Regions from separate parts of the Ruegeria sp. BHSB058 genome, predicted to be linked through region 3. Evidence: riboswitches for the same ligand, from Rfam matches in the RefSeq annotation. Region 3 holds a riboswitch; each other region holds the start of a gene.

Region 1 (8,117 bases), on a different contig from region 3:
CATGGGGCCGCCCCGCCATTTGTCGCTGATCCCGGAATCCGGGGCCGACCGAATTGAATGGCCGGTGCCGTTTTCCGCCGGCCTGCCGCTGCTGCAAGGCTTGCGCGGGCGCCGCGTCGTGGTGCTTGCCTCGGGCGATCCGTTCTGGTTTGGAGCCGGTTCGGTGATCGCCCGACATTTCGATGCCGGTGAATGGACCGCCATTCCAGGCCAGTCGACCTTTTCCCTGGCAGCGGCGCGTCTGGCCTGGCCCCTGGAAGACACCCTGACATTCGGGCTGCATGCCGCGCCCCTGACACGTCTGCGCCCGCATCTGGCGCGGGGGTTGCGGGCGATTGTCCTGTTGCGCAACGGCGCTGCGGTGGCGGAACTGGCGACTTACCTGACCGAAACCGGCTTTGCCGACACCACGCTGCACATCCTCGAAGCGTTGGGTGGCCCGCGCGAGCGCATGCAGAAAGCCACGCTGACCGAAGCCTTGCTTGGCACATTCGCACATCCGATATGTGTCGCGCTGGAGGTGGCGGGCGCGGGTTTGGGCGTGCCCATGGCATCCGGAAAACCAGACGATATTTTCGAGACCGACGGGCAGATCACCAAACGCCCCGTTCGGGCGCTGACGCTGTCGGCGCTGGCGCCACAGCGGGGCGAACACCTGTGGGATATTGGCGGTGGCACAGGCTCGATCAGCATCGAATGGCTGATGTGCGATCAGACGCTGACCGCCACCACGATCGAACCGCGCGCCGACCGGGCCGACCGCATTCGCCGTAACGCCGACGCGCTAGGACAGGACCGCCTGAACGTGGTGCATGGCACCGCGCCGGATGCGTTGAGCGGATTGCCCAGACCGGATGTGGTTTTCATCGGCGGAGGGCTGAGCACCGCGCTTTTGGATTGGCTTGCCGCGAACCTGTCCAGGGGCACTCGGCTGGTCGCCAATGCGGTGACGCTGGAAAGCGAGGCGCTGCTGGCGCAGTGGCATGACAAGCTGGGCGGCGATCTGCTGCGGATCGAACTGGCGCAATCCGCCCCGCTCGGGCCGCGACGGGGCTGGAAATCGGCCTATCCGGTAGTTCAATGGAGCGTGACGCTATGATCGTTGCGGGGCTTGGATTTTCATCGACGGCAACGGCTCAAAGCCTGCGCGACGCCTATGACCGGGCCACCAAAGGGCAAACCGTCGCAGCCTTGGCAACGGTGGCGGACAAGGAGGGCCATCCTGCCCTGATCGAATTTGCCGCAACCTCTGCCCTGCCCCTCTATTTCGTTGCGCCTGCCGATCTGAGCGGCCAGCGCACGTTGACCTGCTCGTCCCGCAGCCGCGCCACTTATGGCACCGGAAGCGTGGCCGAAGCTTCTGCCCTCGTCGCCGCCGGAACAGGTGCCCGACTGGTTTCACCCCGACAGATCTCGACCGACCGCCTGGCCACCTGTGCGGTTGCAACTGGAGAGCCTAAATGACCGTTCACTTCATTGGCGCCGGACCGGGCGCCGCCGATCTGCTGACCCTGCGCGGGCGCGATATCATCGCCTCGTGCCCGGTCTGCCTTTATGCCGGGTCGCTGGTGCCCGAAGAAATCCTGGGCCACTGCCCCGAAGGTGCAAAAATCGTCAACACCGCGCCGATGGATCTGAATCAGATCATGGCCGAGATCGAAATCGCCCATCAGGCGGGCCACGATGTGGCGCGGCTGCATTCTGGCGATCTGTCGGTCTGGTCCGCGATGGGCGAACAGATCCGCCGCCTGAAACAGTTGGGCATTCCGGTCAGCGTGACGCCCGGCGTTCCTTCGTTTGCAGCCGCGGCGGCGGCCTTGGGCACCGAGCTGACCCTGCCCGGTCTGGCGCAATCGGTGGTGCTGACCCGCACGCCGGGCCGCGCCTCGTCGATGCCCGCTGGCGAGACGCTGGAAAACTTTGCCCGCACCGGCGCGACGCTGGCCATTCACCTGTCGATCGGCAATCTGGACAAGGTCATCGCCGATCTGGCCCCGCATTACGGAGCGGATTGCCCGGTGGCCGTGGTCTATCGCGCCAGCTGGCCGGACCAGCGAATCATCCGCGCAACGCTCGACACCCTGAAAGAAGCGCTGGACGCGAGCATCTCGCGGACCGCGCTGATCTTGGTGGGGCCAGCGCTGGCCGGCGAAGGGTTTGACGAAAGCTGCCTCTATTCCAAGGAATACGACCGGCGCTATCGCCCGCAGAGCGCGGACAGCCCGTGGTCGAGCTGGAGTCATGGCGATGACTAACCCGCCGGGAGTTCTGATTTCGGCGCCCTCGTCGGGTACCGGCAAGACGACGGTGATGCTGGGCCTGCTCAGAGCGCTGGCCGAGGACGGGCTGACCGTTCAACCGTTCAAGAGCGGGCCGGATTACATCGACCCGGCCTTTCACCGCGCGGCGGCGGGGCGTTCCTCGTTCAACCTGGACAGCTGGGCGATGGGCGAACCGCTGCTGGGCGCGATCTCGGCCCAGGCCGAGGGTGCGGACATCGTGGTGGCCGAAGGGTCGATGGGCCTGTTCGACGGCGTTGCCAAACCGGGCGAGCTGGGCCATGGGTCGAGCGCCGAAACCGCACTGCGGATGGGTTGGCCGGTGGTACTGGTTCTGGATGTGGGCGGTCAGGCGCAATCGGCGGCGGCCACGGCGCTGGGGTTCCGGATGTACAACCCTGACCTGCCCTTTGCCGGGGTGATATTGAACCGCTGCGCCAGCCCCCGACATGAACGCCTGACCCGGTTGGGGATGGAGCGTGCGGGTCTGCCGGTGCTGGGCGTACTGCCGCGCCGGGGCGATCTGACCTTGCCTGAACGGCATCTGGGCCTGATACAGGCGGTTGAACACCCCGATCTGGAAAGCGCGATTGCCGGTTACGCGGCGTTTTTGCGCGAACATGTGGATCTGGAGGCAATCAAGGCGGCGGCTTCATCAAGTCCGCAAGGGTCCTCGGCGTCGGCGCTGCCATTTCCCCCGGCGCAGCGCATCGCATTGGCGCGGGACGAGGCCTTTTCCTTTACCTATCCGCATTTGTTGGAAGGCTGGCGCGCGGCGGGGGCCGAAATCCTGCCGTTTTCTCCGCTGGCGGATGAGGCGCCGGCGGCGGATGCCGATCTGGTCTGGCTGCCGGGTGGTTATCCCGAATTGCATGCTGGCAAGCTGGCAACAGCCGACACGTTCCTGACCGGTCTGCGCAAACATGCCGAGACAAAGCCTGTACACGGTGAATGCGGCGGTTACATGGCCCTGGGCGAAGCACTGATCGACAAGGATGGGGTAGGCCACAAGATGGCCGGGCTGTTGGGTCTGGTCACGTCTTATGAAAAACGCAAGTTCAATCTGGGATACCGCAAGGCGCGTCTGATTGCGCCGATACCCGGACATGGCGCGGGCGCAATGTTGCGCGGGCACGAGTTTCACTATTCGTCGATTGTCGACCAACCGGACGCGCCGCTGGCGCAGGTCTTTGACGCTGAAGGGGTCGAAGGCCCTCAAACCGGCTCGGTACGCGGCAACGTTACCGGCACCTTTTTCCACCTGATTGCGGAGGCTTCGACATGAGCGGCTTTGTCTCTTTCATCGGCTCCGGTCCCGGCGATCCGGAACTTTTGACGCTCAAGGCGGTGGACCGGCTCGGCAAGGCCGACGCGGTGCTGTTCGATGATCTGAGCAGCGGTCCGATCCTGACACACGCGCGCGAGGATGCCGATCTGGTCGGTGTCGGCAAACGCGCCGGTCGCCCCTCGCCCAAGCAGGACCATGTCAGCCGTCTGCTGGTCGATTATGCCCAGACCGGACAGCGTGTCGTACGGCTGAAATCCGGTGATGGTGGTCTGTTCGGTCGGTTGGAGGAGGAAATCGTCGCCCTGCGCGAGGCCGGTATCGACTATGAGATCATTCCCGGCATCCCGTCGGCCATCGCGGCGGCGGCGGCGGCGGGCATTCCGCTGACCCGCAGGCTGACGGCGCGGCGGGTGCAGTTCGTCACCGGCCATGATGTCAGCGGCAAGCTGCCTCAGGATCTGAATTTACCTGCCTTGGCCGATGCTGGCGCGACCACCGTCGTTTTCATGGGCAAGCGCACGTTTCCATTGCTGGTCGAGGCGCTGAATGTCCACGGGCTGCCGCTCGACACCCCGGCGCTGATGGCCGAATCCGTGTCGACGCCGGACCAGAAACTGCAACGCGCAACGATCGGAGCATTGGCGGAGCAACTGAAATCAGAGGTCGGCACCGCCCCCGCCCTGATCCTTTACGGCCCGTTGGCGGAGTTCGGGGATGTATGAGCTGAACCTGATTGGCATCGGCACCGGCAATCCCGATCACGTCACGTTCCAGGGGGCAAACGCGATACGGGCGGCGGACCTGATCCTGATCCCCCGCAAGGGCGAGAACAAGGCCGATCTGGCTGGACTGCGGGAGGAGATCATCGCGCAGGTGGCGGACGCGGCACCTCAGATCGCCTATTTCGATATCCCCAGGCGCCGCGCCGATAATGGCTATTTGCGCGGCGTGGACGAATGGCACGACGCCATCGCACTGCGCTGGCAGGAGACGATCGCCGGGTTTCCGCAGGCCCGGCAGGTGGCGCTGCTGATCTGGGGTGATCCGTCGCTTTATGACAGTTCGCTGCGAATTGCGTCGCGGCTGGACCCGCAGCCGGTCACACGGGTGATTCCCGGCATCACGGCGCTGCAGGCACTGACGGCCGCCCATGCGATTCCGATCAACGACATCGGCGCGCCCTATGTCGTCACGACCGGCCGCCGCATCCGGGACGAGGGCTGGCCTGACGGTGCCGACAAGGTTGCGGTCATGCTGGACGGCGAATGCTCGTTTCAAAGCCTTGATATGATGGCGTTCGACATTTGGTGGGGCGCGTATGTGGGCATGAAGGAAGAAATCCTGGTCAAAGGCCCTCTGGCGGACGTTGCGGACAAGATTCTTGAAACCCGTGCCCGGGCACGCGCCGATCATGGCTGGATCATGGACATCTATTTGCTGCGCAGGCGCGAAAAATGACCGAATGGGTCGCAAATGGGAATTGCGCGAACGACTGCATCGCGGCTAAATGAAAGGGTCTGGTCCTGCCGGAGAATTCCGGTGCTAAGAGGGAATTTGGTGCGGCCATCCCGGTGGTCAAATCCAAAGCCGCCCCCGCGACTGTAAGCGGTGAGCTTCTGTTCAACCAGCCACTCCCGGAACTGTCCCGGGGGGAAGGCGAACAGAGGCACCGACCCGCAAGCCAGGAGACCTGCCAGGCAAGAAACGAAACACCGGCCGTCGGGTGCGGCGGCTCAGGAGGACTAAAATGACGACCAAAACGCTCAAGGCATCTGCTGCCGGTTCGGCCATCCTTCCGGCTCTGTTTGCTGTTGTTCTGGGTCTGGGGATCATCACCCTGACCGGCCATGTTCAGGCATCCGCCCTGCACGACGCCGCTCATGATGTGCGCCACTCAACCGGCTTCCCCTGCCACTGACCCATGTTCAGTCGCATTCTGACCAGCGCGTTGTTCGCTGGCGCTGCAGCAGGGCTGATCACCGCCCTGCTGCAGCTCGTATTTGTGCAGCCCGTCCTGCTTCACGCTGAACTCTACGAGTCCGGCGAATTGGTGCATTTCGGAGCAGCCGCCGTTTCGGCACATCCGGATCTGCCGGGGTTCGACCTGATGCGCGATGGGCTGAGCATCGTGTTCACCATGCTGACCTATACCGGCTATGCGCTGGTGCTGGTGGCCCTGATGTCGATGGCAGAACGGATGGGCCATGAGGTCAATGCCCGCACCGGCATCCTGTGGGGGTTGGCGGGCTTCATCACTTTCCACTTCGCGCCCGGACTGTCCTTGGCGCCTGAGGTGCCCGGTGTGGCCTATTCCGACATCACCGCGCGCCAGATCTGGTGGACCGGAACCGTGGCAGCGGCAGGTGTCGCCATGTGGCTGATCGCGTTCGGTGGCAATCTGATCAGCTACCTGATCGCGACCGTGCTGCTTTTGGCGCCGCACCTGATCGGAGCCCCCGAACCCGACAGCTTTACCGGCCCGGTTCCGACCGAACTGGGCGCCCTGTTCGCGGCGCGCGCCTTTGGTGTCGGTATGGCCGCCTGGGTTCTGGTGGGCACGTTTGCCGGATATTTCTGGCAGGCCGAAGGAAAACGCGCCGAAGCCAACGCGTAATCGTTTGCTGATGCATCCCGCCGGGCCAGACGCCCGGCGGGATTATTTATATCAAAAGGATTCGAGATGTTCCGATCTCTCGCACTTTTCGGCATCGGCCTGATCTTTGGCGCTGGCGCAGGTTTCGTGACGGCGGCGGGTTATGGCGTGACATTTGAAGGCCACGATCACGGCGACCCGGCCCAACACGGCGAAGCCGGTTCACATGATCATGCCACAACCATAAATTTTTCATCGGGCGCGGACGCACCGGGACTTGAGGTCATGCTTGCCAAGGATCCGATGGCCGGTTGGAATCTGCATGTCATTCCGCGGAATTTCCGCTTTTCCCCGGAAAATGCCTCGCTGGCGGACAGGCCGGGCGAAGGCCATGCGCATGTCTATGTCAATGGTGCCAAGCTGGCGCGCCTTTATGGCGAGTGGATGCATATCGACGAATTGCCCAAAGGCGAGGTCGAGATCGAAGTCTCTCTGAACGCCAACGATCACAGCCAGCTGACCGTGGATGACGTGCCCGTCGCCGCCTCGGTCGCGGTTCAGGTCGACTGAATCGCCGGTATCCGCGCGCGCAGGCACAGGCGAAGCCGCCCGCATGGTCGGGCGTCTTCGATCCAGCCCGAGGCGCTGTCCAGATAAGTCTGGCAAGTGGCGGCGATGTCGTCAGCATCCTTGACCGGATCAAGGTCGGAAAAGACATACGAGGCCAGTCCCTGCCCCTGCAACCCCAGGGCAACCGGTTGCTCGCATGCGCTGAAACAGGCGTGTTGCGTAAGTTCGACCCGATCGGAAAGCCCGGCCTTTGCAAGCGCATCTGTCACGGCATCACGCTCGGCCTCGCGATCCCGCGCTCCAAGGCAGCTGGAACAGATCAGCAATCGAATACGTTGGGTGGTCATGTATGGCCCATGCTTGCGTCGGGCCGTTATTGCGGGTTTCGACCTGCATGCGCAAGCCGGGTTTGATCGGATGGACACGGGATTGTGACACCGGACATATGCAAAATCTGGCATCACAGTCTTGTCAAACCAACCGGAGCTGGAACGATGAAACGTCTGTGGACAATCCTTTGCCTTGCCGCCCTGCCCGCTTGGGCCGGTGATCTGGAACCCCGCGAAGGATGGGAAGTTCATCAATCTACCAAGACCTATGAAGATCTTGTCTCCGACACCGCGGCGGCGATCAAGGGCAACGGCCTGATCGTAGTGACGCAGGCGGGGCCGACCAAGGCTGCGGCGGCGCGCGGCATCACCATCCCCGGCAACCGTGTCATGGGGGCGTTCAATAACGACTATGCCGTGCGCGTGCTGGAGACATCGACGGCAGCCATGATCGAGGCGCCGATCCGTTTCTACGTCACAGAAAACGCGGACGGTACCGCAACGCTGTCCTACAAGACGCCAAGTTTCGTCTTTGCGCCCTATCTGGACGAGGGCGGCGATGAACTGGCCGCCATTGCACAGGAATTGGACGGAAAGTTCCAATCCGTGGCGGAATCGGCAGTAAAATAGTCACACCGGCGTGAAGGCGCTTGCACCTTCCTGCTCACTCCGCAATCTGCCTGTCGAAAACGAACGGAGCGTTTGAGATGCAGGAAATCGTGCCCCGCGCAGCGGATCTTTTGGCAAGACGGCTATACGAGGCCGGCTGCCGCCACGCCTTTGGCATGCCGGGCGGTGAGGTTCTGACCCTGGTCGACGCGCTGGAACAGGCTGGGATTCAGTTTCATCTGGCCAAGCATGAAAATGCTGCCGGGTTCATGGCCGAGGGGGTCCACCACCGCGACGGCGCGCCCGCCATTCTGGTTGCTACATTGGGTCCGGGCGCGATGAATGGCATCAACGTGGTCGCAAATGCGTTTCAGGACCGGGTGCCGATGATCGTGTTGACTGGCTGCGTCGATGCGGATGAGGCGCTGACCTATACGCATCAGGTGATG
Region 2 (8,117 bases), on a different contig from region 3:
TCGCCGGGGTCATTGACAATGAAGGGATAGATCACAGGCAAACCGCCGATCAGCGCCTCGGGCCAGCAGGCCTTGCACAGCGCGACCGACTTTCCTGGCAACCATTCCAGCGTTCCATGCGCGCCGATATGGATGAGCGCATCGGCCCCCGCCGCATGGCGCAGCCAAAGGTAGAAGGCAACATAGGAATGGCGCGGCGTCCGGCTGAGATCGTGATATTCATCGTCGCGCGTCTCGGGCGTGCCGCGCTCGGGTTGCAGGGCGACAATCGCCTTGCCGCGCCGCAGGGCAGTAAAATGAAAGGCGCCGTTGGCAAAAGCCGGGTCGTCTTCGGCCTTGCCCCACACGGTCTCCAGATCTTGCCGCAGCGAAGCGGGCAAGGTGGACAGGGCCGCGCGGTAATCTGTCAAAGACCAGCTTGTCCGCGCGTCAAGCAGGGTATCGGCGATGGGCTCTGCCGGCGCGGTGTCATACCCCTCGCCGCGCAGGTCCTCCAGCATCGCCTCGGCCGAAGCCAGAGCATCCAGTCCCACCGCGTGGGCCATCTGCCAGTCCTTGCCGGGATAGGTCGATAGCACCAGCACCGGCACTTGTTTTGCCTTGGGTTTCGACGTCAGGCAAAGCCAACCCGACACCCGATCCACCAGCGCCCCGATCCGGTCGGGTTCGGGTGCGTGCATTGCACGTGCGAATTGCAGATGCGCGTCGCGCTGCCCCGGCTCCTTGAACGAGATCACGCTGCCGGTGATGCGGCCATCCACTTCGGGCAGCACCACGTGCATGGCCAGGTCCGCAGGCGACAGACCCCGTTCCGCCTCGTCCCACGCCTTGCGGTTCGAGGTGGCGAGCATGGCCTGAAAAACCGGTACCCCCGCGGCATCCAGAGGCGATGTGCCTCCGCCGCCCTTGCCGGAAAAGGCGGTGGCGTTGACGAGGGCCGCAGGTGTCAGCGAAGCAACCTGCTCTGCCAGCCATTTGGCCGATGCGGGCGCTTTCAGCGACGGTGCAAACAGACCGACGGCATCATATCCGCGGGCTCGGAACGCGCGGATCACGGCGGCGATCGGCGCCGTGTCAGCCGCGCTGAGATAGGCGCGGTAAAACGTGACAAGGATGCGGGGCTTGCCATCTTCGAAGGCGGTCTCTGCCGCGATTACCCCCTGGTCCGGGCACCACGCGCCGCATTCGGGCAGCGCTTTGGACCCCATCACCGGTCCGGCATACAATCCCGTCGCCAGCGCCATCTGTGCCAGCGCGGCCTGGGCCGCCACCTCGCCGCCGGTATCGCACAGATGCGCAAGGCGGCGCAGGGTCGAGACCGGCAGGGTGGAATAGTCGTCCAGCCGGGTATCCTCACGCCCGTCCGCTGGCAGAACAGCCAGCGCCAGCCCTTTCGATTGCGCCAGCGCATGAACCTGCTGCAGCCCGTAAGACCAGTACGGCACGCCGCCTATAAGCCGGATCAGGATGCCCTTGGCCCCCTCCAGCGTCTGTTCGACATAGGTATCGACCGACAGCGGATGCTTAAGCGCCGACAGATTTGCCAGCCGCAATGACGGCATCCGCCCCTCGGCTCCGCCGCCGCGATGCCAGCCCGCCGCGAACGCGCCAAGGTCGCTGTCGGAAAAGGACAGCACCACCAGATCGCCCGGGCTCTGGCCCAGATCGGTCGGTGTTTCGGTCTCTTCCAGACCGTGGCTTTCGCGAAAGACGACATGCATTGGCGTCTCGGTCCCTTATTCGGCGGCCTCGGCCACACCTTCGAGAATACCGCGAATTGCGGCTTCGTTGATGTCGTCATGCTCGGCAATCACTACCAGGCGCGAGCGGCGCTCTTCGCCCGGTTTCCAAGCCCGGTCGTATTGGTGGCGAACACGCGCGCCCACAGCCTGCACCAGCAGACGCATCGGTTTGTCGGATACGGCGGCGTACCCTTTGACGCGCAGGATGTTCAATTCGTTTGCCAGACGTTCGATCCGGGCCATCAGGTCGGCGGGATCGGATTGCTCGGGCAACTCGATCACGACGCTTTCGAAATCATCGTGTTCATGATCGTCCGCCCCGTCGTGGTGCGATGGGCGGGCATCCATGTCATCCTCGGCAGCGGCCTCCAGCCCCAGGATAACGCGCACGTCCACGGCCCCTTCGGCGACCTCGACCACCGGCAGCGGGCGCGGGGCCTCGGCAGCGATGATTTCCCTGGCCTTCGCAACGCCGTCGGGTCCGGCCAGGTCGGGCTTGGTCAGCAGGATGATATCGGCGCAGGAAATCTGGTCTTCGAACACCTCTGACAGCGGCGTTTCGTGGTCGATGGACTCGTCCGCCATGCGCTGGGCGTCCACCGCTTCGACGTTCGGCGCGAAGCGACCAGCGGCCACCGCCTCGGCATCGGCCAGCGCAATCACACCGTCCACGGTGATCTTCGACCGGATGTCGGGCCAGTCGAACGCCTTGAGCAACGGTTTCGGCAGCGCCAGACCCGAGGTTTCGATCAGGATGTGATCGGGGCGCGGCTCCAGCGCCATCAGCGCCTCGATGGTGGGGATGAAATCGTCGGCCACGGTGCAGCAGATACAGCCATTGGCAAGCTCCATGATGTTTTCCGCCGGGCAATCCGGAATGGCGCAACTTTTCAGGATCTCACCATCGACGCCCACATCGCCGAATTCGTTGACCACCACGGCCAACCGCTTGCCCTGTGGGTTCTGCATCAGGTGGCGGATCAGCGTGGTCTTGCCCGAGCCCAGAAAGCCGGTAATCACGGTGACGGGAAGTTTTTCAAGGGTGCTCATGGCTCAGGCTCCAATCGGGGGAATGCGGGCGGCGCAGTTCTTGCGGAAATGTTCGGGGCGGTCGCGCCACTTTACCAGCCCGTCCTCGGTGGCCAGGTATTTGGTCGCGCCTTCGACGATGATCGCGACATCGTCTGTTTCGCTCAGGTTCTCATAGACGAAGGTCCAGCGCGACGGCCCGCCACGCAGCACGATCGAACAGCCCTGATCGCAGTTCGACAGACACTCGACCGGTTTCAGCAGAACGCCATCGGGCAGTTCGACCTCGGTCAGCGCCTTGTGCAACAGCGCGCCCGGGCGCTGGGCGTCATCCTCGATGGGCAGACCCCGGCGGCAGGTGGTGCAGACCAGCAGTTCGACTGGTGCAGGCTCGGTCACGTCTCTCATCCCCCCATTCAGGTTTCGGGGAACGGGGTTTCATGCGGGCCACGGCCCGACACCGGAACACCCCGTCCGGTCTGGTCTTCGGGCGCTGGCAGGTCTCCCGGCTTACGGATGTCAGGGCTTGTCCCTGTCGGGTGTCCCGCCTTCCCGGCCTGTCGGCCAGTGGCATTTGGGCACCCTCTCCGGTCACGGTCGCGGGGGCGGCTGCGTTTGACGGTGAACCGCTGACGCATTCCCTTTTCATCTGCTCGCGCAGACACCAACAGCGCGGACATGCGGCAAGGGCAGGGGACTTGTCAAGCGCGGCGTCAGGCTTGTGAACCGTCAGGGTGAAAAAGCGACCCGCCATCGTTAACCAGCGGCATCGCCAGCCAACCTGTCCCGCAGCCATGCCTCGAAAAGGCGTGCTGAACCGGAAACCGATGTCGCCGCGTCGGATCGGATCAGGTAATGCGACTGCCCAAAGGGAATCGGTGGCCCGGCAATTTGCAGCGGTGCGCCCTGGGATATGGCATTGCGCGCAAAACGGCCGAGGATGGTGGCGTAACCCGCCCCTCCCATCACCAGTTGCAACGCCGCGACCGTGGTATCGACGGCGTGCCGGGTTGCCGATGGGTCGTGGTCAAGCCCGTGCGCCTCAAGGTAGCGCGCCCAGTTGTCCTCGTAGCCGAGAATGTGGATCAACGGCCCGCTGTGCATCTGCCGGATGGTGGGAACGGGGTCACCGGCACGGCAGACCGGAACGATGGTTTCCTCGCTCAACTTCTCGGCCATGACGCCCGGCCAATCGCCATATCCCAACCGGATCTCGATATCGACATCTGCAGGGGCGGCGCTGTCATTCCAGATATGCGACACCAGCCGCACAGGGATTTCCGGATATTGCGCGCTGAAATCAGGCAATTCCGCCGCGATCCAATAGGTGGCGGTCGAAATTGCTGCCCGTATTGTCAGGCTTTGGCGGGTGGCCGGACCAAACAGGCTGTTGGTGCTGAGCGCGATATCCGACAGCGCCCGCCGCACGGTCAGCGCATAGGATTGGCCAAGTTCGGTCAATTCGATCCGACGCGCGGCGCGCAGAAACAGTTTTTCGCCCAAATCCTCTTCCAGCGAGCGGATATGCAGCGACACTGCCGTCTGGGTCAGCCCAAGTTCTTTCGCCGCCGTGGTAAAGTTCAGATGGCGTGCCGCCGCCTCAAACGTTCGCAACCAGGCCGGATTTGGAAGGCGGTCCATTTATCACCAAAATTTTTTGACCATTGCGATCATTATTATTCGTTTCTCTTGCCGATTTCAAAGCTTCATAGTCACCGCATGAATCGTATACGCGGGCATACGCCCGCCGGGGAGGACAAATCCATGAAAGTTGGTTTCATCGGTCTGGGTAATGTGGGCCACAAACTGTCAGGCTCGCTCTTGCGGAACGGAATTGATCTGGCGGTGCATGACCTGAATGAAAATCTGGTCGACATGTTCGTCGAGCGTGGCGCCAAACGCGCGGACGGTCCGGCACAGCTGATGCGCGAATGTGACGCCGTCATCACCTGCCTGCCATCGCCTGCGGCCTCGGACGCGGTGATGCAACAGATGCTGCCCGAAGTGAAGCCGGGCAAGATCTGGATGGAGATGTCGACCACCGACGAGGCCGAGGTCAAAAGGCTCGGCGCCATGGTGATCGAGCGCGGCGGCGCCGCGGTGGACTGCCCGGTTTCGGGCGGCTGCCATCGGGCGGATACCGGCAACATCTCGATTTTCGCGGGCTGCGACCGCGCGACGTTCGAACGTATCCTGCCCTTCCTCACCACGATGGGCCGCCGCATCCTGCACACTGGCGACCTCGGGTCGGCTTCGGTTCTGAAGGTTCTCACCAATTATCTGGCGACAGCAAACCTTGTGACCTGTTGCGAAGCATTGGTTGTTGCCAAGGCTGCGGGCATGGATCTGAACACCGCCTATGAGGCGATGAAAATCTCGTCCGGCACCTCGTTCGTGCATGAAACCGAAAGCCAGGTGATCCTGAACGGTTCGCGCGATATTTCCTTCACAATGGATCTGGTGAAAAAGGACATCGGCCTGTTCCAGGAAGTTGCGGATCGCGCCAACGTGCCGTTGGAGATCAACCCGGTTCTGATCGACATCTTCAACGACGGGATCGCGCGTTTTGGCCCCCGCGAGTTGTCTCCCAACATCATCAAGCGCCTCGAAGAAGCAACGGGCCTCGATATCCGCGCCCCGGGCTTCCCGCCCGAGATGGTCGATGATGAACCCGAAGAGCCCGGTTACGAGGTCATTCCGCAAGGCAAGGAACTGAAGGCCGCCGAATAATTTCAGTCACTCCGAAACAAAACGCCCCCGGAACCGCGTTTCGGGGGCGTTTCCTTTGGATGACGGTCAGGTCAGCCTATAGGTGAGTTGTCGTCGCGCTTGATCGCGACCACCGACGAACGCGGCGTGCCGCCATCGGGCCAGTTGCCGCCGGGATGCTGGATGCCCACGAACATCGTTCGCCGGTCGCTTGACCAGGCAAGGCCCGTGACCTCGCATCCATTCGGACCGGTCATGAACCGCGCGATCTCTCCGGTTACCGGATCACCCACCAGCATCTGGTTGTTGCCCATTCCGGCAAAATCGCCCTCGTTTTTGTCGTCGCCATCGGTTTGAATCCACACCAGCCCGGTCGTATCAAAGGCCATGCCGTCGGGCGAGTTGAACAGGTTGCCGGCGTTCACGTTGGGCGACCCGGCATAGGCATCACTGTGCACCGTCGGGTTGCCCGCCATCACATACAGATCCCATTCGAACGTATCGGCCGCGTGGTCGTCCTGTGCGGGCCGCCAGCGCACGATCTGTCCATAGAGGTTGGTGTCGCGCGGATTGGGGCCATTGGCCGAAGTATCATCGCCACCGGCATTTGGTTTGACGCCCCGATTCTTGTTGTTGGTCAGACAGCAATAGGCCTCGACCGCCACGGGGTTCGCCGCCACCCACTCAGGACGGTCCATCGTGGTGCCGCCCACGATGGACGCGGCCATTCGGGTAAAGACCGCGATCTCGGCGGCATTCATCCCGGTTGTATCCGGCGTCAGGGCCAGCCATTCGCCGGTCTGGTCGTCGTTGAACCTGGCAACAAAAAGCGTTCCGTCATCCAGCAGCCCTTCGGTGGTTCCGCCAGGCCGGTAGGTGCCGTTGGAGACAAAACGATACAGGTACTCGCCCCGCTCGTCATCGCCCATATAGACGACGACGCGACCGTCCGGCGCCACCACGACCTCGGCGTTTTCGTGCTTGAACCGGCCAAGGCCGGTATGCTTGACCGGCGTGCTTTGGGGATTGGCAGGGTCAATCTCGACAATCCATCCCGCGCGGTGCGGCTCGTTGGGGGTTTTCGACGTGTCAAACCGCGGATCGAAAAGCTCGTAGCCGTTCCGGCTTTCCGCCTTGATGCCATAGCGTTCATAGCCGCTTGCGACCTGCGGAGCATACCCGGCCTGCTCGTCAGACGATCCGAAGTATCCGTTGAAGTTTTCTTCACAGGTCAGGTACGTGCCCCACGGCGTCTTGCCTGCGCCACAGTTGTTCATCGTTCCCAGAGACCTGGTTCCGGTCGGGTCGGCCTTGGTCTTCAACAGGTCATGCCCGGCAGCGGGGCCAACGATCTTCATCGGCGTGTTGTGATGGATACGGCGGTTGAACGGGCTGTCCCTGACCACGATCCAACCGTCAGGGCCTTCGGCAATCTCCATCACGGTCACGCCCTGAATGTTCTGCAGCTTCAGAACATCCTGTGCACTGATCGGCTTGCCATCCTGCGCCGCGGGCAGATTGATATCCTCATTCGGGTATTCGTGATTGATGGCGATCAGGTCCCGCCCCTGAAACGAAAAGGTTTCCATCCCGTCGGTGTTCTCACCGAAAATCTTGTCCGAGTTCTCAAGCGGGCCGCCGTCGGTGATGTCATACCCGTCCGCTTCGGAAAACAGCGGGTCGCCCCAGCGCATCAGAACCTTCCAGGAATATCCCTCGGGCACGTGAACGGTTCCGTCGGTCTGTGCCGCAATCGGAGCAAAGGCAAAACGCGACCCTTGAACCGCATGGGCTGCCGTTGGCTTCAACAGCCCGGCGCCCATGGCCGCGGCACCAGACCCAAAGGCCAGTACGCCGCCCAGAAAGCCCCGGCGCGAAATCGCGCTTTCGACGACGCGGTCAAAGTCGTTCTTTTCGGGGCGAGAAAAATTTATCTCGTCCCAGTCGTCAGCAGACAGGTTTTTTGAAACGACTTCTTTCATGGATGCCTCCCAATTAGCGTAATATGTCGGTGAGCCAAGGATGTAGAGAGCGAATATGACAACTCGTTGAACGGGTGTAACAGGCAAGTGACAATTGCTTTGCCGGGCTCCACAGTTTTTTCAGTCGCCCGAAAAAGATACCGCCCCGAACACGGGGCGGCATTTCGGTCATTTCATATCGGAAGGCAGGAAGGCTCCTAGGCCGCTTTGGCTCGACTGCGGCAATAACACGAGGCATGCACCGGCACGGTCGCCCGTGCCGCGGCCTGATCAAGCTGCAGTTTGATATGCTTGGCCTCGGTCAGTTCGCCGCGCCGCACAAGGCATTCGTGCAAGCCGTGCAGGCTCCAGATGTTGCGCGGATGCTGGCAGGCGCGCGCAAGCGTGTCGTCCAGCCCCAGATCGGCACGGTAAACCGCCTCGGCTTCTTCGAACTTCTGGTCTTCCATCAACAGCGCGCCCAACGCATGCCGGGTCGGCTGCATCCAGCCCCACGGCTCGTCATAGACCAGGCTGTCGTCCAGCTTGACCGAGCGGCGCAGGTGCGCCAGCCCGCCTTCGCGGTCCCCGGCCTTGAACGCGATTTCGCCATCCATCATCGCTTCGCCGATCATCAGCACGTCCTCGGCGGTGTTGTTGAACACCAGACGTCCCT
Region 3 (8,117 bases):
GCCGCCTCCAGCATCGATCCGGTCCACAGCGCGCCCTCGGCATCGGCCAGCAGCACCCCGTCCAGCTCCTGCCGCCCCAGCCGCGTCCCCGCATAGCGCGCCCGCACTTCTTCCAGAAACGACGCTGCCAGGTTGGCCCGGTTCGCCTCGGTCGGCGCATGGGTCACCACCGTGGACGGTGCCGCCAGCAAATCCTTCAAAACCTTCACGTTCCGCGGCGTCGTGGTCACACAGGCCTGGGGCAGATCCCCCAGCCGCAACGCAAATTGCAACATGTCCCAGGTCTCGCTCGGCTTCGGCCACTTGGCCAGCTCGTCCACCCAGGCGGCATCGAACTGCGGCCCCCGCAAACTGTCCGGATCATGCGCCGAAAACACCTGCGCCTCGGCCCCGTTGGGCCAGACCAGCTTGCGCTCCGACGCTTTCCAAGCGGGCCGACGATCCGGCGGTGAACACTGCAAGATCCCGCTATCGCCGAAAATCATCACTTCGCGCACCTGATCCCGGGTCTCGCCCACCAGCGCCACACGCCGCGCCACGCCCTTGTCCAGCGGCTTGGCCCCCTCGACCATCGAGCGAACCCACTCGGCCCCGGCCCGCGTCTTGCCCGCGCCGCGCCCGCCCATGATGACCCATGTGCGCCAATCCCCCTCGGGCGGCAACTGATGCGGCATCGCCCAGAACTCGAACAGGAAAGGGAGGGCACACAGCCCTCCCTCCCCGATCTCACTCAGAAACCTCTCCCGCACCGCAGCATCGGCGGAGGCGAGCCAGCCTGCACCCGATCTCAGATCGGGCCTGCTCAAGGTCGAGCGCATAGCCCCCCTGGGCAATTCCTTGTTGTCTGTGATGGTGTTCGACAAAACTCGTCTCCACTTTCTGACAGTTCCGGATCAGGCCGTCGACCTGACCAAGCTGCTTGGCTGTGCCAGCAAGATCTGCTTCCTCCCCGGTGACGATCTGCTTGCGCAGGTCTTCCGCCGCTTGCCGCAGACCGCGAATGGACGTTTCGAGCGACTGCAACAAATCAGCCGTCCGGGCGATCCTCTCTTCCGGGGTAATCATCGTCATATGTGCGTCTGACCTCATGCGTGAGTTGTTCCGCACGAGAGAAACGAAAAACGGCCACCGGATCAGATCCGGAGGCCGCCGCCCACTTCTTCTAGCATGACACAACCTATACGAGAGAAAGGTCGCAGAGTCAAGAATTTTCGCAACAGCTGCAACGGGTTGCGTACGGCGCGGGTTAAGGAAACACTAACGGCAGCCCCGGTCACGGCAAATGATAGGACAGGAACCTCTCCGTCCCCTCGCCATTGTGGCTCCATCTCGCCCGCACCCCGAACACCTCGGAAACCGTCTCCAGGGACAACGCCTCGGCAGGCGCGCCAAAGGCGACCAGCCGCCCCCCGGACAGTACCGCCACCCTGTCACAGGTCATCGCCTGGTTCAGATCGTGCAGCGCCATCACCGTTGTCACTTTAAGCGCGCGGACACAGCTCAGGATCGACAGCTGGTGGTGAATGTCCAGATGGTTGGTCGGTTCATCCAGCAGCAGCAGCCCCGGCTGCTGCGCCAGCGCGCGGGCAATATGCAGCCGCTGGCGCTCTCCACCCGACAGGGTTGCCCACTCCCTGTGCGCCATCCCGGCCATGTCCACGGTCCGCAGCGCCTTGTCGACCTGCCACGTGTCTTCCGCCTGCCAAGGCCGCAGGGCCGACAACCACGGCGTGCGGCCCAGCTCCACCACCGACCGCGCACTCACCCGCTCTGTCGTGTCGGCCTGTTGCTCGACAATGGCGACACGCCGGGCGATCTGCCGCCGCCCAAGCGCCGACAGGGGATCACCGGCCAGTTCGACCTGCCCCGAACTCGGGCGCACCAATCCCGCCAGCAGGCGCATCAGGGTCGACTTGCCCGACCCGTTGGGACCGACCAGCGCCAGCGTCTCACCGGGGTCCACGTCAAAGGACACACCTGACAACAGGCGCTTGCCGCGCACGGCGTAACTCAGGTCTCGGGCCTCGATCCTCATCGCGCGCTCCTTTGTCCGCGCACCAGAATGACGGCAAAGGCTGGCGCACCTATCAACGCAGTCACCACCCCGATGGGCAGGACCTGACCGGGGATGATGATGCGCGACACGATATCCGCTCCAATCAGGAACACGGCACCGATCAGGGCGGCGGTCGGGATCAGGCGGCGATGCCCCGGCCCCACCAGAAATCGCGCGGCATGCGGGATCACCAGCCCGACAAAGCCGATGGACCCCACGATCGATACCATGACCGCCGTCGTCAGCGCGGTGGCAAGGATCAGCACCGCCTGCACCCGCCGGACGGGTATGCCCAGCGACGCCGCGGAATCCGAACCAAAGGTAAAGGCATCCAGCGCGCGGGCGTGAAAACGGCAGATCAGCCAGCCGGCAAAAGCCACAGGTATCGCAAGATACACATCCGGCCAGCGCACCCCGCTCAGGTTGCCCATCAGCCAGAACATGATTCCGCGCGCCTGATCGGCATTGGCGGATTTGGCGATGATGAAGGCCGTCATCGCGTTGAACAGCTGCGATCCCGCAATCCCCGCCAGAACGATCTGCGCCGTTGCCGCCCGTCCGCCACCCGCACCCGCCGCACGGGCCAGGATGGCAACGAACCCAAAAGCCAGCAGCGCACCGTTGAACGCGCCAAAGGACAGGGACAACGCGCCGCCGCCCAATCCGGCGATGGTCACCGCCACCGCCCCGGTCGAGGCCCCGGCAGAGATGCCCAGAATATACGGATCGGCCAGCGCGTTGCGCAGCAGCGCCTGCAGCACCACACCCGCCACGGCCAGTCCCGCGCCGCAGGCCGCGGCGACCAGCGCCCGTGGCAGCCGGTAACTCCACACGATCCCCTGATCGATCGGATCGACGGCCAGACCCGCCCCGGCCAGCTTGTTGGCCAGCACTGAAAACACAAGCTCGGGCGCAAGCGCGGTTTCCCCGATCATCGCGCCCGCCAGAACCGCCGCAACCAGCACCGGCACGGCAAGGCACACGGCCCCCAGTACGTGCCGGGCGATTGCGGCGATCTCGCTCACTGGCTGTTACCGCCGCTGCTCAACTCCTCGGCCAGATCCTCCAGCGCCGGAATTGCGCGTATGGTGGCGTCCATGGCCTGTGCGTCCATGATGACGATGCGGTCGTTCCTGACCGCATCCATCCGGCTGGCCACCGGGTCGTTGCGCAGAAACTCCAGCTTTTTCTCATAGTCATCGGCGGCAAAGCGGCGACGGTCCATCTTGGCGATCACGATGACGGTCGGATTGGCCTTGGCAATGGTTTCCCAGCCCACCGTCGGCCATTCCTCATCCGTTTCGATGACGTTGCGGATGCCCAGCGCGTTCATCATATATCCCGGCGCGCCTTTCTGCCCGGCCACGAACGGATCGCTTTCCATCTCCGGGGACGAGAACCAGAACACGGCGGACACGTCGTCAAGTTCCACCGCCTTCGCCCTGGCAATGGCTGCGGCCTCGCGCGCCCTGTAGTCCGCCACCAGTTCCGCACCCTTCTCGGACGCCCCAAAGACAGCGGCCAGTTCCTCGATCCCCTGATACAGCGTATCGGTCGAGAACATCTCGATCCGCGTCCCGTCACTGCCGACCGAGTTGTCCTTGCCGACGCAATCGGCGGGCATCACATAGGTCGGAATGCCCAGTTCGTGAAACTGTTCGCGCGTGGCAACGATGCCTTCGGGGCCGACATGCCATTCATATTGCGCCGCCACCAGACCGGGCCGCCTGGCAACCACGCTTTCAAAGCTGGGGTCGTTGTCGGCCAGACGCTCCACCTTGGCGTTCACCTCGGCAAATTCAGGCAGAACCTCGTTGAACCAGACCGAGGTTCCCAGAACCTGCTCGCCCAGCCCCAGCGCATAAAGCACCTCGGTCGCGGCCTGACCGACCGTGACCGCCGACGCCACTGGCGCCTCGAACGTCACCGAATGGCCGCAGTTTTCGATGGTCAGCGGAAAACTTTCGCTGGCGGCCACACTTGCCGCCGACAGAGACAGGGAAAGGCCCACAAGGCCGGTACGCAAAACCATGATGATCGATCTCCATATGTCAATGACCGGAGAACGGGTGAAAGGGCATTGACCAAAGCGACAGTCGCATTTCGTCTTCTGTCGGTGCAGGGCGGCGCACGGCCCCCCGGCAGGATCCTTTGGCAACCTCCCCGGACAACCCCGTCCGGTGTGTTTCGGTTTTTACCGGCAGGTCTCCTGACTGACGGGTCGTCGCCTGTCCTGTCTTCCCAGACCTGAAAGGCCCAGTGACACGAACGGACAGCGCTCGCCGCCTACAGTTGCGGGGGCAGTTCCGGTTGATGCCGCGCGGCACCTCGGATTCCCTCTTAGCCCTTTCGGGACCGGTACCGCGCGCTTAGTGCAATCCTTACGGTGCGGCAAGAAAATTCTGCGCGCGCCCGGGCTAGCTCTGCAAAAGGTTCAGCACCGCATCGCGCTCTGACAGAACCAGCAACAGCGCCAGATCACCGGGCTCGACCCGATCCAGGATCATCCTGCTGGCCTCGACCGGCGAGGCCGCGCGCAGAACCTGATCCTCCCGCAGCCCGCATTCCGTGGCGGTCTGCCGGATCAGCGCCGGAATCTCGCCCAGCTCACGCCCCCGCAGATACCCTTCCAACTCGGCGGCGACCACCACATCCGGTTGAAACCCCAGCGCCGTTCTGGTGACCTCCCGGATATCCTGGTCCGACCGATCGCCCGCATGGCTCAGCACGATGAAGCGCCGCTTTGCCGACAGCCCGCCCAGCGCCTCGCACACGGCCGCAATCGAATGTGGATTGTGGGCAAAATCGACAAACACCCGCGCGCCGTTAAAGGCGAACTCGTTGCACCGGCCCGGATTGTCACGGGCATCGGGCCTGAACCCGGCCAGCCCGGCGCGAATGGCCTCAACCGGGATCTCCATCGCACGCGCAAGGCACAGCGCCGCCATCGCGTTCAGGATGTTATAGCGCGCCGCACCCCCCATGGTCAGCGGCACATCGCGAACCGATTGAATGACCTGCTCGGCCTGCCCATCGAAGAACACGATCTCTTCTCCACGCAGGAACGAACAGCACTCTCCCCGCTCGCGGGCGCGGCGGATCAGATCGTTTTCCGGGTCCAGCGAGAACCACCAGATCACACCCGGCGTGGTTTCCGCCTCGTCCCGCACAAAGGGATCATCCGCGTTCAGGACCAGAACACCGCCCTTCTTCAGGGCGCGGCGCACGGCAAACTTCGCCTGCGCCAGTTCCGGCACCGTGTTGACGCCGTACTGGCCCAGATGATCGTTGGCCACATTCGTCACCACCGCGGCCGAGGCCGCGCGGGTCGGCAGCCCCCGGCGCAGGATGCCACCGCGCGCCACCTCAAGACAGGCGATCTCAAGCCGACGGTCCCGCAACAGCATCCGTGCACCGCCCGGCCCGGAATAGTCGCCCCGGTCCAGGATATCGTCCCCCACCCGCACGAACTCGGTCGAGGTCAGCCCCGCCACCCGGCCCGACGCACGGGCAATCGCCTCCAGCAGACGGGTCGTCGTGGTCTTGCCGTTGGTGCCGGTGATGAAAGCGACGGGAATGTTGTGCAACGCGCCCCAATCCACCGCGTCGGGCGAGGGCAACGCATCCCAGGCCCATGTCCGGCTGCCCGCGCCGTGACCCAGCGAGATCTCGTCATCGTCGCACAGGATATCGACGCCGTGCTTCTCCGCCGCCTTGATCAGCGCGATCAGGGCCGGGTTGGCCTCACGCTCCATGACGCCCCTGAGGTCGGCAACCATCGCCTCGAAATTTCCCGAGGCCGCCCCCGTCAACTCCGCCGCACAGAAATGCCAGGCGGTCTGGGCCGCAAATACCGCCGAATACAGCTGATCCATCGGCGCGGAAATCGCCAGGTTCACGCCGCCGGTGAACGCCCGCCACGCCAGCGCCTCATCCTGCCAGCCCAGCGCATCCAGCACGCGGCGCGCATGCACCTGCCACAAGCCGGTGACACGCTGCGCCAGATCACCGTCGAAAAACACATCGACAACCGCCCCCGGACTGTCCCACATCAGGCCCGGCCCGGTCAGCCGGCGCGCGTCGTCCACACGAAACAGATCGCTTTGCGCGCAGGTGATGGTCAGCGCGGTTTCAAGCGCCTCTATCCTGTCCATGTCGCCCCCTCAGTCGGAGTCCTCACCAACATCCCGCGGCAGCCGCACGCCGCGTTCATCCCGGATCAGCGCCTGATCGCTGTCAAACAGCTCCTCGAACGCGCCGGGAACGGGTGCAGGCGCCGCCGCACTCGCCTCGGCAGACTCGGCATCCTCATCCGAATTGAAATAGATGATCTGCTTCCAGCACCGCGCCGTGTCATCACCAAAGATCACCAGCACGTCGCCTGGTGCCGCCATGTCCAGCGCCGCGTTGATCGCCTCGACCTCGTCGGGAATGACGCTGATCGCCTCCTCGGCAACTCCGCCCGACATCAGGCCCGATTTCAGCATCTGCGGGATTTCGTCATGGCCGCGCCCGCGGCGGTTGTCATCGGCCTTGCAGATGAAATGATCGAAATGCCCCGCCAGCGCCTTCGCCGCATCCGCCACGTCCTGATCGCGCCGGTCACCGGGCATCGAGACGACGCACAGCCGCCTGCCCTTGACATCCATCCGGTCGGACATCGCGCTCATCGCCGCCAGCGCCGCCGGGTTGTGCGCATAGTCCAGGATCACCTTGAAGGGATGCTCGTCAAACACGTTCATCCGCCCCGGTGCCTGGAAATAGCTGGTGTCGAAGGTGCGCAACCCGTGCCGGATATTGTCCAGATCGACCCCGAAACTATAAGCCATGGCTGCCGCGAACATGGCGTTCTGCACGTTGAAGATCGCCTTGCCCTCAAGTGCTGCCGGAATCAGATGCGACCACAGGATCGGGATATGCAGCCCGTTGTCATAGATGGTCAACATGTCGCCATTCATGCCCTGTTCCAGCACGATGGCCTTGCCGCCCGCCTGAATATGCTCCTTCACCAGGCTGTGGCCCGGATTGGTCGTCACGTAAAAAATGGTCTTGGCCGGCGCATAATCGGCCATTTTCAGACAGTTGATGTCATCGGCGTTCAGCACCGCCGTGTCGGTGGCGCTTTCCACCACCACGCGCTTGACCACCGCCAACTGCTCGACCGTGTCGATGCCGCCCAGCCCCAGATGGTCGGCCGAAACGTTGAGACACGCCGCCACGTTCGAGCGCTGATAGCCCAAACCCGACCGGACAAGCCCGCCGCGCGCGGTCTCCATCACCGCGAAATCCACCATCGGATCGCGCAGCACGATCTGCGCCGATTTCGGCCCCGTCATGTCACCCTTGACGCTCAGCTTGCCATCCACATAAACGCCGTCCGTCGAAGTCATCCCGACAATCTTGCCGCTGGCCTTCATGATATGGGCCAGCATCCGCGACGTCGTGGTCTTGCCGTTGGTTCCGGTGATCGCGGCAATCGGGATGCGGGTCTGCTGGCTGGCCGGGAACAGCATGTCGATCACCCGTCCCGCAACGTCGCGCGGCTGGCCCTCGGACGGGGCCACGTGCATGCGGAAACCGGGCGCCGCGTTCACCTCGACGATCGCGCCGCCGATCTTCTTGTAGGATTTGGTGATATCGTCGATCAGGAAATCGACGCCGCCCACATCCAGCCCCACCGCCATGATCGCGCGCTCGGCCATGTCGCGATTGTCGGGATGCACCACATCCGTCAGGTCGATGGCGGTGCCGCCGGTCGACAGGTTCGCCGTCGAGCGCAGATAGAAAATCTCGCCCTCGGGCAGCACCGTTTCTTCGGTCACGCCCGCATTCTCCATCAGGCGCCTGGCCTGAGTGTCGATCTCCAGCATGGTCAGCACCTTCTCGTGCCCGATGCCCCGGCGCGGGTCCAGGTTCACGATGTTGACCAGCTCGGCAATCGTGTGCTTGCCGTCGCCCACCACATGGCCCGGCACCCGCTTGGCCACCGCAACCAGCTTGTTGTTGACCACCAGCATCCGGTGATCGAACCCGGTAATGAAGCTTTCGACCAGAATGGCGC

Evidence for each region. Region 3 has a riboswitch for cobalamin ahead of AC2FNB_RS01610 (ABC transporter substrate-binding protein). Riboswitches for the same ligand answer to the same signal wherever they lie in the genome.
Region 1: linked by a shared signal. The riboswitch ahead of AC2FNB_RS08545 (CbtB domain-containing protein) and the one ahead of AC2FNB_RS01610 (ABC transporter substrate-binding protein) in region 3 are both predicted to bind cobalamin.
Region 2: linked by a shared signal. The riboswitch ahead of AC2FNB_RS08475 (DUF1636 family protein) and the one ahead of AC2FNB_RS01610 (ABC transporter substrate-binding protein) in region 3 are both predicted to bind cobalamin.

What each region holds. Positions count from the first base shown of each region.
Region 1 is NZ_JBXWSF010000024.1:22,168-30,284, forward strand. Features, by position in the region: gene cbiE (precorrin-6y C5,15-methyltransferase (decarboxylating) subunit CbiE) at 1-1,099, shown strand, start outside; gene AC2FNB_RS08520 (cobalamin biosynthesis protein) at 1,081-1,464, shown strand; gene cobM (precorrin-4 C(11)-methyltransferase) at 1,461-2,255, shown strand; gene AC2FNB_RS08530 (cobyrinic acid a,c-diamide synthase CobB) at 2,242-3,564, shown strand; gene cobA (uroporphyrinogen-III C-methyltransferase) at 3,561-4,289, shown strand; gene cobF (precorrin-6A synthase (deacetylating)) at 4,282-5,025, shown strand; cobalamin riboswitch at 5,069-5,279, shown strand; gene AC2FNB_RS08545 (CbtB domain-containing protein) at 5,315-5,485, shown strand; gene AC2FNB_RS08550 (CbtA family protein) at 5,489-6,181, shown strand; gene AC2FNB_RS08555 (hypothetical protein) at 6,248-6,730, shown strand; gene AC2FNB_RS08560 (DUF1636 family protein) at 6,718-7,077, opposite strand; gene AC2FNB_RS08565 (DUF302 domain-containing protein) at 7,225-7,689, shown strand; gene AC2FNB_RS08570 (thiamine pyrophosphate-binding protein) at 7,767-8,117, shown strand, end outside.
Region 2 is NZ_JBXWSF010000024.1:8,430-16,546, reverse strand. Features, by position in the region: gene cobN (cobaltochelatase subunit CobN) at 1-1,721, opposite strand, end outside; gene cobW (cobalamin biosynthesis protein CobW) at 1,737-2,792, opposite strand; gene AC2FNB_RS08475 (DUF1636 family protein) at 2,796-3,179, opposite strand; cobalamin riboswitch at 3,250-3,456, opposite strand; gene AC2FNB_RS08470 (LysR family transcriptional regulator) at 3,528-4,412, opposite strand; gene AC2FNB_RS08465 (NAD(P)-dependent oxidoreductase) at 4,491-5,501, shown strand; gene AC2FNB_RS08460 (PhoX family protein) at 5,573-7,462, opposite strand; gene AC2FNB_RS08455 (tetratricopeptide repeat protein) at 7,660-8,117, opposite strand, start outside.
Region 3 is NZ_JBXWSF010000004.1:10,523-18,639, reverse strand. Features, by position in the region: gene AC2FNB_RS01630 (DNA-packaging protein) at 1-818, opposite strand, end outside; gene AC2FNB_RS01625 (hypothetical protein) at 727-1,071, opposite strand; partial or broken gene AC2FNB_RS01620 (ABC transporter ATP-binding protein) at 1,525-2,035, opposite strand; gene AC2FNB_RS01615 (FecCD family ABC transporter permease) at 2,032-3,081, opposite strand; gene AC2FNB_RS01610 (ABC transporter substrate-binding protein) at 3,078-4,088, opposite strand; cobalamin riboswitch at 4,239-4,431, opposite strand; gene AC2FNB_RS01605 (Mur ligase family protein) at 4,474-6,210, opposite strand; gene cphA (cyanophycin synthetase) at 6,220-8,117, opposite strand, start outside.